DNA from 3 places in the Bacillus sp. 01N45 genome. Region 2 is predicted to be linked to each of the others. Evidence: predicted binding sites of a transcription regulator. Region 2 holds the regulator's gene; each other region holds the start of a gene.
What was found. The regulator Rex, encoded in region 2, represses fermentation and respiration genes when NADH is low (regulators of the CRP and FNR family bind a similar motif). The targets are predictions, from matches to a motif close to TTGTGAAATATTTCACAA.
Positions count from the first base shown of each region.

Region 1: AC1DMU_RS26205 (DoxX family membrane protein) is a predicted target of Rex. The motif match lies at 1,912-1,929, and genes of this name have one in related genera.
Region 3: AC1DMU_RS22965 (DUF1641 domain-containing protein) is a predicted target of Rex. The motif match lies at 1,749-1,766, and genes of this name have one in related genera.

Region 1 covers NZ_JBFTQW010000016.1:11,511-14,795, reverse strand. Annotated here, with positions in the region: gene AC1DMU_RS26220 (DUF5068 domain-containing protein) at 1-186, shown strand, start outside; gene AC1DMU_RS26215 (RNA polymerase sigma factor) at 327-818, shown strand; gene AC1DMU_RS26210 (sigma factor regulator N-terminal domain-containing protein) at 818-1,729, shown strand; gene AC1DMU_RS26205 (DoxX family membrane protein) at 1,974-2,480, shown strand; gene AC1DMU_RS26200 (DUF4256 domain-containing protein) at 2,552-3,118, opposite strand; gene AC1DMU_RS26195 (S9 family peptidase) at 3,236-3,285, opposite strand, start outside.
Region 2 covers NZ_JBFTQW010000027.1:4,175-7,459, forward strand. Annotated here, with positions in the region: gene AC1DMU_RS29105 (ABC-F family ATP-binding cassette domain-containing protein) at 1-1,106, opposite strand, end outside; gene AC1DMU_RS29110 (redox-sensing transcriptional repressor Rex) at 1,294-1,923, shown strand; gene AC1DMU_RS29115 (YdiK family protein) at 1,953-2,144, opposite strand; gene AC1DMU_RS29120 (CPBP family intramembrane glutamic endopeptidase) at 2,141-2,890, opposite strand.
Region 3 covers NZ_JBFTQW010000011.1:165,335-168,619, forward strand. Annotated here, with positions in the region: gene AC1DMU_RS22955 (MFS transporter) at 1-653, opposite strand, end outside; gene AC1DMU_RS22960 (winged helix-turn-helix transcriptional regulator) at 1,048-1,395, shown strand; gene AC1DMU_RS22965 (DUF1641 domain-containing protein) at 1,826-2,266, shown strand; gene AC1DMU_RS22970 (NAD(P)/FAD-dependent oxidoreductase) at 2,311-3,285, shown strand, end outside.

The sequences.
Region 1 (3,285 bases), on a different contig from region 2:
GACTATAATGCTTCAGTCAAAACAGGAACATCTGGAGAGTTACTACAAGTATATATTTTAGATCAAGAGCAGTATGAAAAGATTTGGAAAGACAAAAGCTTTGAGATTGAGTTAGGACCTATGAGAAATAAAGAAGCTAAAGATATTTCACAAGGTAAAAAAGTTAAATTTACATTACCTAAATAAATTACTAAGTATATATTAGAAAAGGCATATAACATATGATTGTTATATGCCTTTTCTATTTGTATAAAGAACAAAATTTTAATTTAAGTGTATACATTTATCATTACCTATCCGTTGTATAAGTGTAGGGAGGAAAAGTGATGGGAAAAGAAAATATATTGACCTCCTATCTTATCAATTTAGGGGAGGAAGTGTTCAAACTACTATTAGCGAAAGGGGCTATAAAAGAAGATGCAGAAGACATCATCCAAAATACCTTCTATAAAGTATACACATTGCTAGATAATCTAACCGAGAGTAACATACGTCCATGGTTTTTCAGAGTCGCATTAAACGAATACATTGACTTGAAAAGGAAAAAAGAGCAACAAAACATTTATTTAACTGAAGAGATTTATTCAAAATTACAATATACAGACCGAGAATTAGACGCTGTTTTAAATAAAGATGAGATTTTCTATCTATTAAAAGATATAAAACTAGAATATAAAGAAGCTTTCTTTTTAAAGTACTACTACAACTTTTCATATGAGGAAATCGCCCTAATACTAGATATTCAAGTAAACAGCGTCAAACAAAAGTTACATCGTGCACGTAAAGCAGTTCACTCAAAAATAGGAGGAAAATCTTAATGGATACTTCTTTAAAAGATGCATTAAAAAAAGCTAAAAGGAAACATTTATTTAAAAGTATCATTACCTCTATGATCGTTGTAATCATACTTATCCCTATACTTTATAAAGTTGGCAATTACTTCGCAGCAAAAAGCTCTACGAAGCTTCACGAACGACTCTTTTTACATAACGCAATTGCAGAACCGAATGTACAAATTAACTCTCAAGTAACGAGTAATTCATCCATGTTTGGCGGCAACATTATATCAAATCGTTCTAAAAATATTAATGGTTACGTAGTCCCGTGGAATACATTAACAAGCTCCTATGGTTGGATCCGTATCAATATCGATTCCAATGAATTAACGCCTGGTTTTTATTGGTCCAATAAAGAGTTCTATGAGTACGATAAACAAACAAAGAAAAAATTTGCAACATTTTATAATCCCGCTATTAAGGAATATTTTGATGGAGTCCAAAATGAATTAGGGGAAGTTTCACAAATGAACAACTATGTTGCCGAAGTTGCTATCTCTTTCAACCAGCCCTACACACTACAAGAAATTAAAGAGAAGATTCCAGACAACTTAAACATTGTATGGTTATACATGACCTCACCAATTGGAGATGAAAGTAAAGGACCCGCTGGTATGCCAATTTACGGATTTAATCCAGACAAGTCCCCTGAAGAAGCGTACAAAGAGTTCGTTGATTCACTTAACCAATACGATGACGATGGACATGACGAAGATATCCAGAAGTTTTTAAAATCAAACAAGGACAAACCATTCGATCAAGTGAAAATCTTAGGGGTTATGCTAACAGGAAAAACAGAAAACTTTAAGGCATTAGAAAACCAAGACTTTATTCGCGGTGCTTCTGTAGGGGTTACTGCACAAGTTGTTCCTTATATAAAACCGGAGAAATAATAAGGAAAAGACAAGATAAACTAATAATAGCTAGTTAAAAGAACATACATGAATCTGTTTACTATGGGAGCTACATATTTTAGTGAAGAGCTCCCTTCATGAATTGTTCACCTCCAAACAATTCATTTACAAATACTTTATGTACAAATGAAAAATCATAATTTTTGTTCACACTTTATCCATTGTGAATCTTTTCACAATGGATATATAATAAACATGTAAATAAAATATTGGAGGGATTTCAATGGTTATCAATTTTTTAAGAACTGATAAACGTGCTGCTTTCATATTATTATTTTTAAGATTTTACATAGGATATGCATGGCTCACTGCTGGGATAGGTAAAGTTTTCGGACAATCTTTTGATGCAAGTGGTTTTCTAAAGGGCGCTATTGCTCAGGCATCAGGTGATCACCCTGCCGTACAAAGTTGGTGGGCAGATTTCCTTCAACACTTTGTTCTTCCAAACGCAGACCTATTTAGCTTTTTAGTTCAATGGGGAGAAATTTTAGTAGGTCTAGGTTTAATTTTAGGTGGATTAACAAAAACTGCTGCATTCTTTGGAATTATAATGAATCTTTCATTTTTACTAAGTGGAACTGTTAGTGTAAACCCAAATCTGCTTATTTTAACTATGTTCATTTTAGTTGCAGGTCATAACGCTGGACGTATTGGATTAGATGGCTATGTTTTCCCTAAACTTTTCCGTAAAAACAACCATGAAACATATAAGTTAAGTAAAACTGCGTAGTAACCGTTTACTTTTAAAATATAAATAAAAAAAAGAGCCTAAGTATAGGCTCTTTTCTACTTACTCCAAATTTAAACTCTTAACGAACCACGAAATCCTCTAGCAGCATAGTAGGAATCTGCTCCATTGTGGTACACAAAAACGTGTCCAAATCGATAATCGCAAAATAGAGCACCACCGAGTTCTCGAATATCTGAAGGCGTTTGTACCCAGCTTGATGATTTCATATCGAAATCCCCAAGCTGTTGCAACTCTCGATATTGTTCTTCCGTTAATAATTCAATGCCCATAGCAGTTGCCACATCAATAACGTTATTTTCTGGTTTATGTTTTTTTCTTGACTCTAACGCTTCAAGATCATAGCAAAGGCTTCTGCGCCCTTTAGGACTCTCCTTTGAACAATCACAGAAAGTATACTCGTCCTTCTCTTCATCATAAGCAACAATATCCGGCTCACCGCCAGTTACTTCCATTTCATAAATTGACCATAATTTTTCAGTATTAGTAGCCAGCTTCACTTCAACTTTATCCCATTCAAGACCTTCATGGCGGTTCATGTTTTTCTCAAAACGAGCTTGTAATACTTTTAATAGTTCTTCACGTTGTTCTACAGATAACTCATTTTTATTCTCTGTCATATTAGTCCTCCGAATTCCGTTCCCTATAATCATTTAAATCTTCTCAATAATGGTTTGCATACAGTTTACAACAATCTGATACAATTGCACAACGAAAAATCCCTGTGCGGATATCCATTATATAGTACGAAAATCTTTCATGCTTTCTCCAAGAATATAGTGTGAAA
Region 2 (3,285 bases):
TTTCCAATTCCGTTTGGACCAACTAAAGCAACGCTATCCCCGCGAGTTAAGCGCATAGTTACATGTTCAATAATCGGATCATCATCATAGCCGATAGTTGCATCCTTTACTTGTAAAACATCATTTCCACTTTGTTTTTCGATATCGAAGTGGAAGGATGCTGACTTAGAATCACCTAATGGTCTAGTCAATAATTCCATTCTATCTAATTGTTTACGACGGCTTTGAGCACGTTTTGTCGTAGATGCGCGCGCTATATTTTTTTGAACGAAATCCTCAAGTTTAGCGATTTCATCTTGTTGTTTTTCATAACGTTTCATGTCTTGCTCGTATAATGCTGATTTTAAGTCTAAATATTTACTGTAGTTACCAACAAATCGTCTGCTTTCTTTATTCGAAATTTCATATACTTGTGTAACGAGTTTATCTAAGAAATAACGGTCATGGGAAACGATTAGTATTGCGCCAGGATAGCCTTGTAAATATTGTTCAAGCCATGTTAATGTTTCGATGTCTAAATGGTTTGTAGGCTCGTCCAAAATAAGTAGGTCTGGTTTCGTTAATAATAATTTACCAAGAGCTAATCGTGTTTTTTGTCCACCGCTTAATGTAGAAATCGTCGTCTGGTGCGTTTCAACTGGGAAGCCAAGACCACTTAAAATCGAGCGAATATCTGCTTCATATTGATATCCACCTTGATCTTTATAATCTAATTGCAATTGGTCATAATCAGCTAATAATCTTTCATATGTAGCCTCGTTTGAAAAGTTTTCTTCTTTTCCCATCTCTTGCTCTAGCCTTCGAAGTTTTGTCTCCATTTGCTGCAAGTGTGTAAAGACGGTTAACATTTCATCCCAAATTGTTAAAGACGTTTCTAACCCGGTATTTTGAGCTAAATATCCGATTGAGACATCTTTTGGTTTTATAATTTCGCCACCATCATGAGATAGCTCACCAGCTATTATTTTTAATAGTGTAGATTTTCCGGCCCCATTTCGTCCGACTAATGCGATACGATCTTTCGTTTGAACTTCCAATTTTATGTTTGCAAGAATCGTTTCGGCACCGTATAATTTCGTAAGCGCGTTTACTTGTAATAAAATCAATGTTTTCACCTCAAATAATTTCTTAACTTTGCCATGTTTATATTTCTCAATCATACTAAAAATAGTGTATAGTTTAAAATAAAGAGAGAATACTTCTTCTCTTTATTATACAGGGAAATTCATGAGTGCTAAACTTCTGTATTTGATTCAAGTATATGAATAAAGATAGGAAGAGAGGAGAGGTTATATGGAGCAGCAAAAAATTCCACAGGCCACTGCCAAACGATTGCCTCTATACTATCGATTTATCCAAAACTTATCTCTTTCTGGTAAGCAACGTGTTTCATCAGCCGAATTGAGTGAAGCGGTAAAAGTTGATTCCGCAACGATTCGAAGAGATTTTTCATATTTTGGAGCGTTAGGGAAAAAAGGTTATGGATATAACGTAAATTATTTATTATCATTTTTCCGTGAAACACTCGACCAAGATGATATAACACGTGTAGCACTTATTGGAGTAGGTAATTTAGGGACCGCTTTCTTACATTATAATTTCACGAAAAACAATAATACAAAAATTGAAATGGCGTTTGATGTTAGTGAAGAGAAAGTCGGGACAGAAATCGGGGGCATTCCTGTATATCATTTAGATGAATTAGAAGAACGTTTATCAACTGATATACAAGTGGCAATATTAACAGTACCCGCTACAGTAGCACAATCTGTAGCAGATAGATTGGCAGAAACGAACGTGCATGGTATTTTAAATTTCACACCAGCGCGCTTAAATGTGTCAGATAATATAAGAATTCACCATATTGATTTAGCGGTAGAGTTACAAACACTTGTTTACTTTTTAAAGAATTATCCACAATAAAACGCAGAGGAAGCGACCTCTGCGTTTTATTATTGTTTTTTCTTTGTGAATTTAACTAAGATAAGGCGAAGTGCCAAATTAAAATCAATTGTTGCCATAACTGCAAATAGTATTGTCCACATATTCCAGATTGTATCTGTTACGTTCGTAATGGCGAAGCGTGTAAAGATACATCCTAGAAGGAAGTACAATGCAGCCATGAACAATGGTGAGTTCCTCATACTAAAAATCCTCCGATAAAGCCTTGCATTTTTTCAGCTTCTTTAATCATTTCTTGAATTTGTTCATTGCTCATTAAAACTTGAGCAACTGCAACTAATGTATTCATTGCAACATGAGCTGCGATAGGGACGATAATACGCTTCGTTTTTACATATAAAAAGGCGAATACGAGTCCCATAGAAGTGTATACCAATAAGTGAGTGAAATCAAAATGAATTGCTGCGAATACAAGAGAACTAATGATAGCAGCAATAAAGAAGTTAAACTTCTTATAAAGTGTACCAAATAAAATTTTTCTAAATACGATTTCTTCCAAAATAGGTCCTATTATAGAGATAACGATAAGGAACCAAGGTGTCGTTTTTGCGATATCCATAAGTCTTGCTGTATTTTCTGATCCAGGTTTAATTCCTAATACACGTATTTCTATCATACCGGCAATACTTTGTGAGAAAAATGCTAGGAAGAAACCGATAAAAATCCAACCAATCGTAGCTGGAACAGTAGAGCGCATTGTATCTAAACGTCTGTCACGAATATCTGTTCTAAGTAACCAAAGTACGATACATAATGCAATAAAGAAGCTAATGATTGCCCAGTGGCCAGTTATGAGTTGAAATTTCTCTTCTCTAGTAAATCCCCTGTTATCATAAAGTCCAGTTTTCAGCAGAAGTGGTAATCCAACAATGGATGATAACTGCATTAAAATGTATGTAACGATAACCCACCAATATTGTTTTTTCAAATGGTTTAACCATCCTTTCTAACTCTAGTGTATGAGATAAGGTAGGATAACATGTAAGTATGCTACCTACGATATAAACCTCGCTTAAATTATGTTTTTTTCGTAAATCCTTATTTGAAATTATAATAGAAGACAGGAGAAAGTTGTGTGTATAGCGAAAACAACTTAGGGTGTCCTTTCATATTGTAACATACGAGTAGGGGAAACAACGATTCATATAGTAAAGGTAGAAGAAGAGGGACTCTATATAGAAAAGTGTATAGCTTAATTTGCGAAAAAATTATGATTTTTTTACTTGCAAAAGAAATTGAGATTATTTATTATTATAAGTGTGTTAGCACTCGGGTGACTTGAGTGCTAATAAATAAAATTTACATAACAAAATGAGGAGGTTA
Region 3 (3,285 bases), on a different contig from region 2:
GTTACGAATGTTCCCCCGTATCCTAATGCAGTAATAATAAATACAAGTAATAGCCTTCCATTCGTAATCAGTTTGAATTGATCGCGAAATGATACAGACGTACCTTTTTTTAAGTTAGAAGGAATTAGCATACTATTGGCGATTAAGGCAACGATTCCAATTGCCACAATTACCATAAACGATGTTCTCCAGCCAAATTGTTGACCGATAAATGTTCCAATCGGTACGCCTGTAATGGTCGCAACAGTTAAACCAGTAAACATAAATGCAATTGCACTCGCACGTTTATTCTCTGGTACAAGCGCAGCCGCAATTGTGGATCCTATCGACATAAAAACGCCGTGTGCAAACGCAGATACAACCCTTGCGATAAGCAACACAGTAAAACTTGTTGCCACTGCCGCAATTCCATTACCAATAATGAAAATAATCATAATCCACATTAATAACGCCTTTCGCGACATACTAGCTGTTAATGACGTTAATACTGGGGCACCAAACGCTACTCCTAATGCATATAAAGAAACGGTTAAACCCGCTGTTGTAACAGAAACATGTAAATCCTCTGAAATAGATGGTAATAAACCGACACTAATAAATTCGGTTGTACCAATTCCAAACGCACTAATTGCTAGTGCTAATAAAGCAAACATGCTTCTCCGATTCGTCTGTACTACCGAAGAAGATACTGTATATGAATTCAATTGAACTCCTCCTTAATACGAGAAATCCAATCATAATAGTATGAAAAAAGGCCTTTTTTCTTCTACAAAAATAATGTTACTGCTGATATATGCTATTATGAATGGCTTCACTCTTTTTTTGAAGAACGCACTTTAAAGTACGATAGGTACCAAAAAGTAACATAGGCACTTTTTAGTACCGTACTACTCATTTCCCTCTTACGTATGCTATTATGGAACATATTCAACATGATAAAAAGTACGTACTTTAAAGTGCTATAGGTACTTTTTAGTAACATTTAAATTATTTGGCTTCTTTTGTTGGAGAATTGAAATCTATATTCATCAAAGGAGATTTTTTTATATGAAGAAATATAATATTCCCGTTGAAGCGACTTTAGAGGTTATCGGCGGAAAATGGAAAGTCGTTATTCTTTGCCACTTAACGAAAGGTACAAAGAGAACGAGTGAATTAAAACGTCTCATGCCTGGTATTACACAAAAGATGTTAACACAGCAATTACGCGAATTAGAAGAAGACGGAGTTATTCAAAGAAAGGTATACAATCAAGTACCACCGAAAGTAGAATATTCTCTTACAGACTACGGTTGGTCTTTAGAATCCATTCTTGATTCCCTTTGTACTTGGGGCGAATGCCACCTTGAAAAAAGCGGTAACACATCGATGCTAATTACAGAAGGTGAACAATAAAAAAAGGAAAAAATGAACATAAATTTGTCCATTTTTTCCTTTTTTTATTTATATATACGTACCTTTCTAACCTTAACAAAATAATTTATGCGCTTTCACGCCTTGTCAGTACTACATTATACGCTTAATATCAAATAATTAGGAATCATTTTTATGTTAACATAGGTGTATATAGTATATAATATAGGATATATATTATATACACTTTCCGATAAAGGAACTTTCCATTATGCGGACAAGCCATGTATCGGACAGTTCATAAATAATAGGTAGGACATTATGGTTTTGGATTTATGATTTCAGCTTACTTGCTGGCATAAATTTAAAGGCATTTTATTGTGCTTTGTGAAACTTTGTATAAAGTTTCGCAAACGTTTACTATCTTACCTATCAAAAATAAGAGTATTGCTATCGTAAAGGAGAATTGGAGATGCCAGAAACTATGACTCAAACAAAGCCAGAACAAGAAACTGTACAAATTTCTGCTAGCCAAGGACAACTTGATGTACTTGATCAGTTGTTAAAACCTGAGGTACAAGAATCATTAACTACACTAGTAGAACAGCTTCCAAAATTAACTGAGCTTGTTAATATTTTAACTAAGTCTTATGACTTCGCTCAAACTGTTGCTACTGATGAAGTATTAAAAAGCGACACTGTTAGTGCAATCACAGAGCTTGTAGAACCTGTAAAAGATACAGTGAAAGGCATGGCTGCGACTGCTATCGAAGCGAAAGATCGTGCTGACGAAAGCAACGAAGTTATCGGCCTGTTCGGTCTATTAAAATTACTAAAAGACCCACAAGCACAAAAAATGTTCCGCTTTGTGAACGCATATCTTCAAATTAGTGCAGAACGTAACAATAAATAAGTTAACTTATAACAACAATTAGTAAAGACGGGGGATATCATACTATGTCAAAACAAATTGTCATCTTAGGCGCTGGTTATGGCGGTCTTCTTGCCGCTTTAAACGTACGTAAATATTACAGCAAATCAGAAGCACAAGTTACAGTGATTAACCAATACCCAACACACCAAATCATCACTGAACTACACCGCCTTGCAGCTGGTAACGTTGCTGAGCAAGCAATTGCAATGCCACTTACAAAGCTTTTCAAAGGTAAAGACATCGATCTTAAAATCGCAACAGTTGAGTCATTCTCAGTTGATAGCAAAGAAATTAAACTAGCTGGTGGCACTACTTTATCTTACGACGCACTTGTAGTTGCTTTAGGAAGTAAAACTGCTTACTTCGGTATTCCAGGACTAGAAGAAAACAGCATGGTATTAAAATCTGCTGCTGATGCAAACAAAATCTACAAACACGTTGAAGACCGTATTCGTGAATACGCGAAAACGAAAAACGAAGCTGATGCTACAATCGTAATCGGTGGTGGCGGATTAACTGGCGTTGAGCTAGTTGGTGAGCTTGCTGACATTATGCCTAAACTTGCAAAAAGCCACGGCGTAAATCCAAAAGAAGTTAAACTTCTTCTTGTTGAAGCAGGTCCAAAAATCCTTCCAGTATTACCAGACCACTTAATCGAACGTGCAACTACTAGCCTAGAAGCACGCGGTGTTACATTCTTAACAGGTCTTCCTGTAACAAACGTTGCTGGCAATGAAATCGACTTAAAAGACGGTCAAAAACTTGTTGCTAACACATTCGTTTGGACAGGCGGCGTACAAGGTAACCCATTAATCGGTGAATCAGGTCTTGAAGTAAACCGTGGCCGTGCAACAGTTGATGCATACCTACAATCTACTTCTCACAAAGACGTATTCGTTGCTGGAGACAGCGCTGTTGTCTTCGCTCCAGACGGACGTCCATACCCACCAACTGCACAAATCGCTTGGCAAATGGGTGAGTTAATTGGATACAACTTA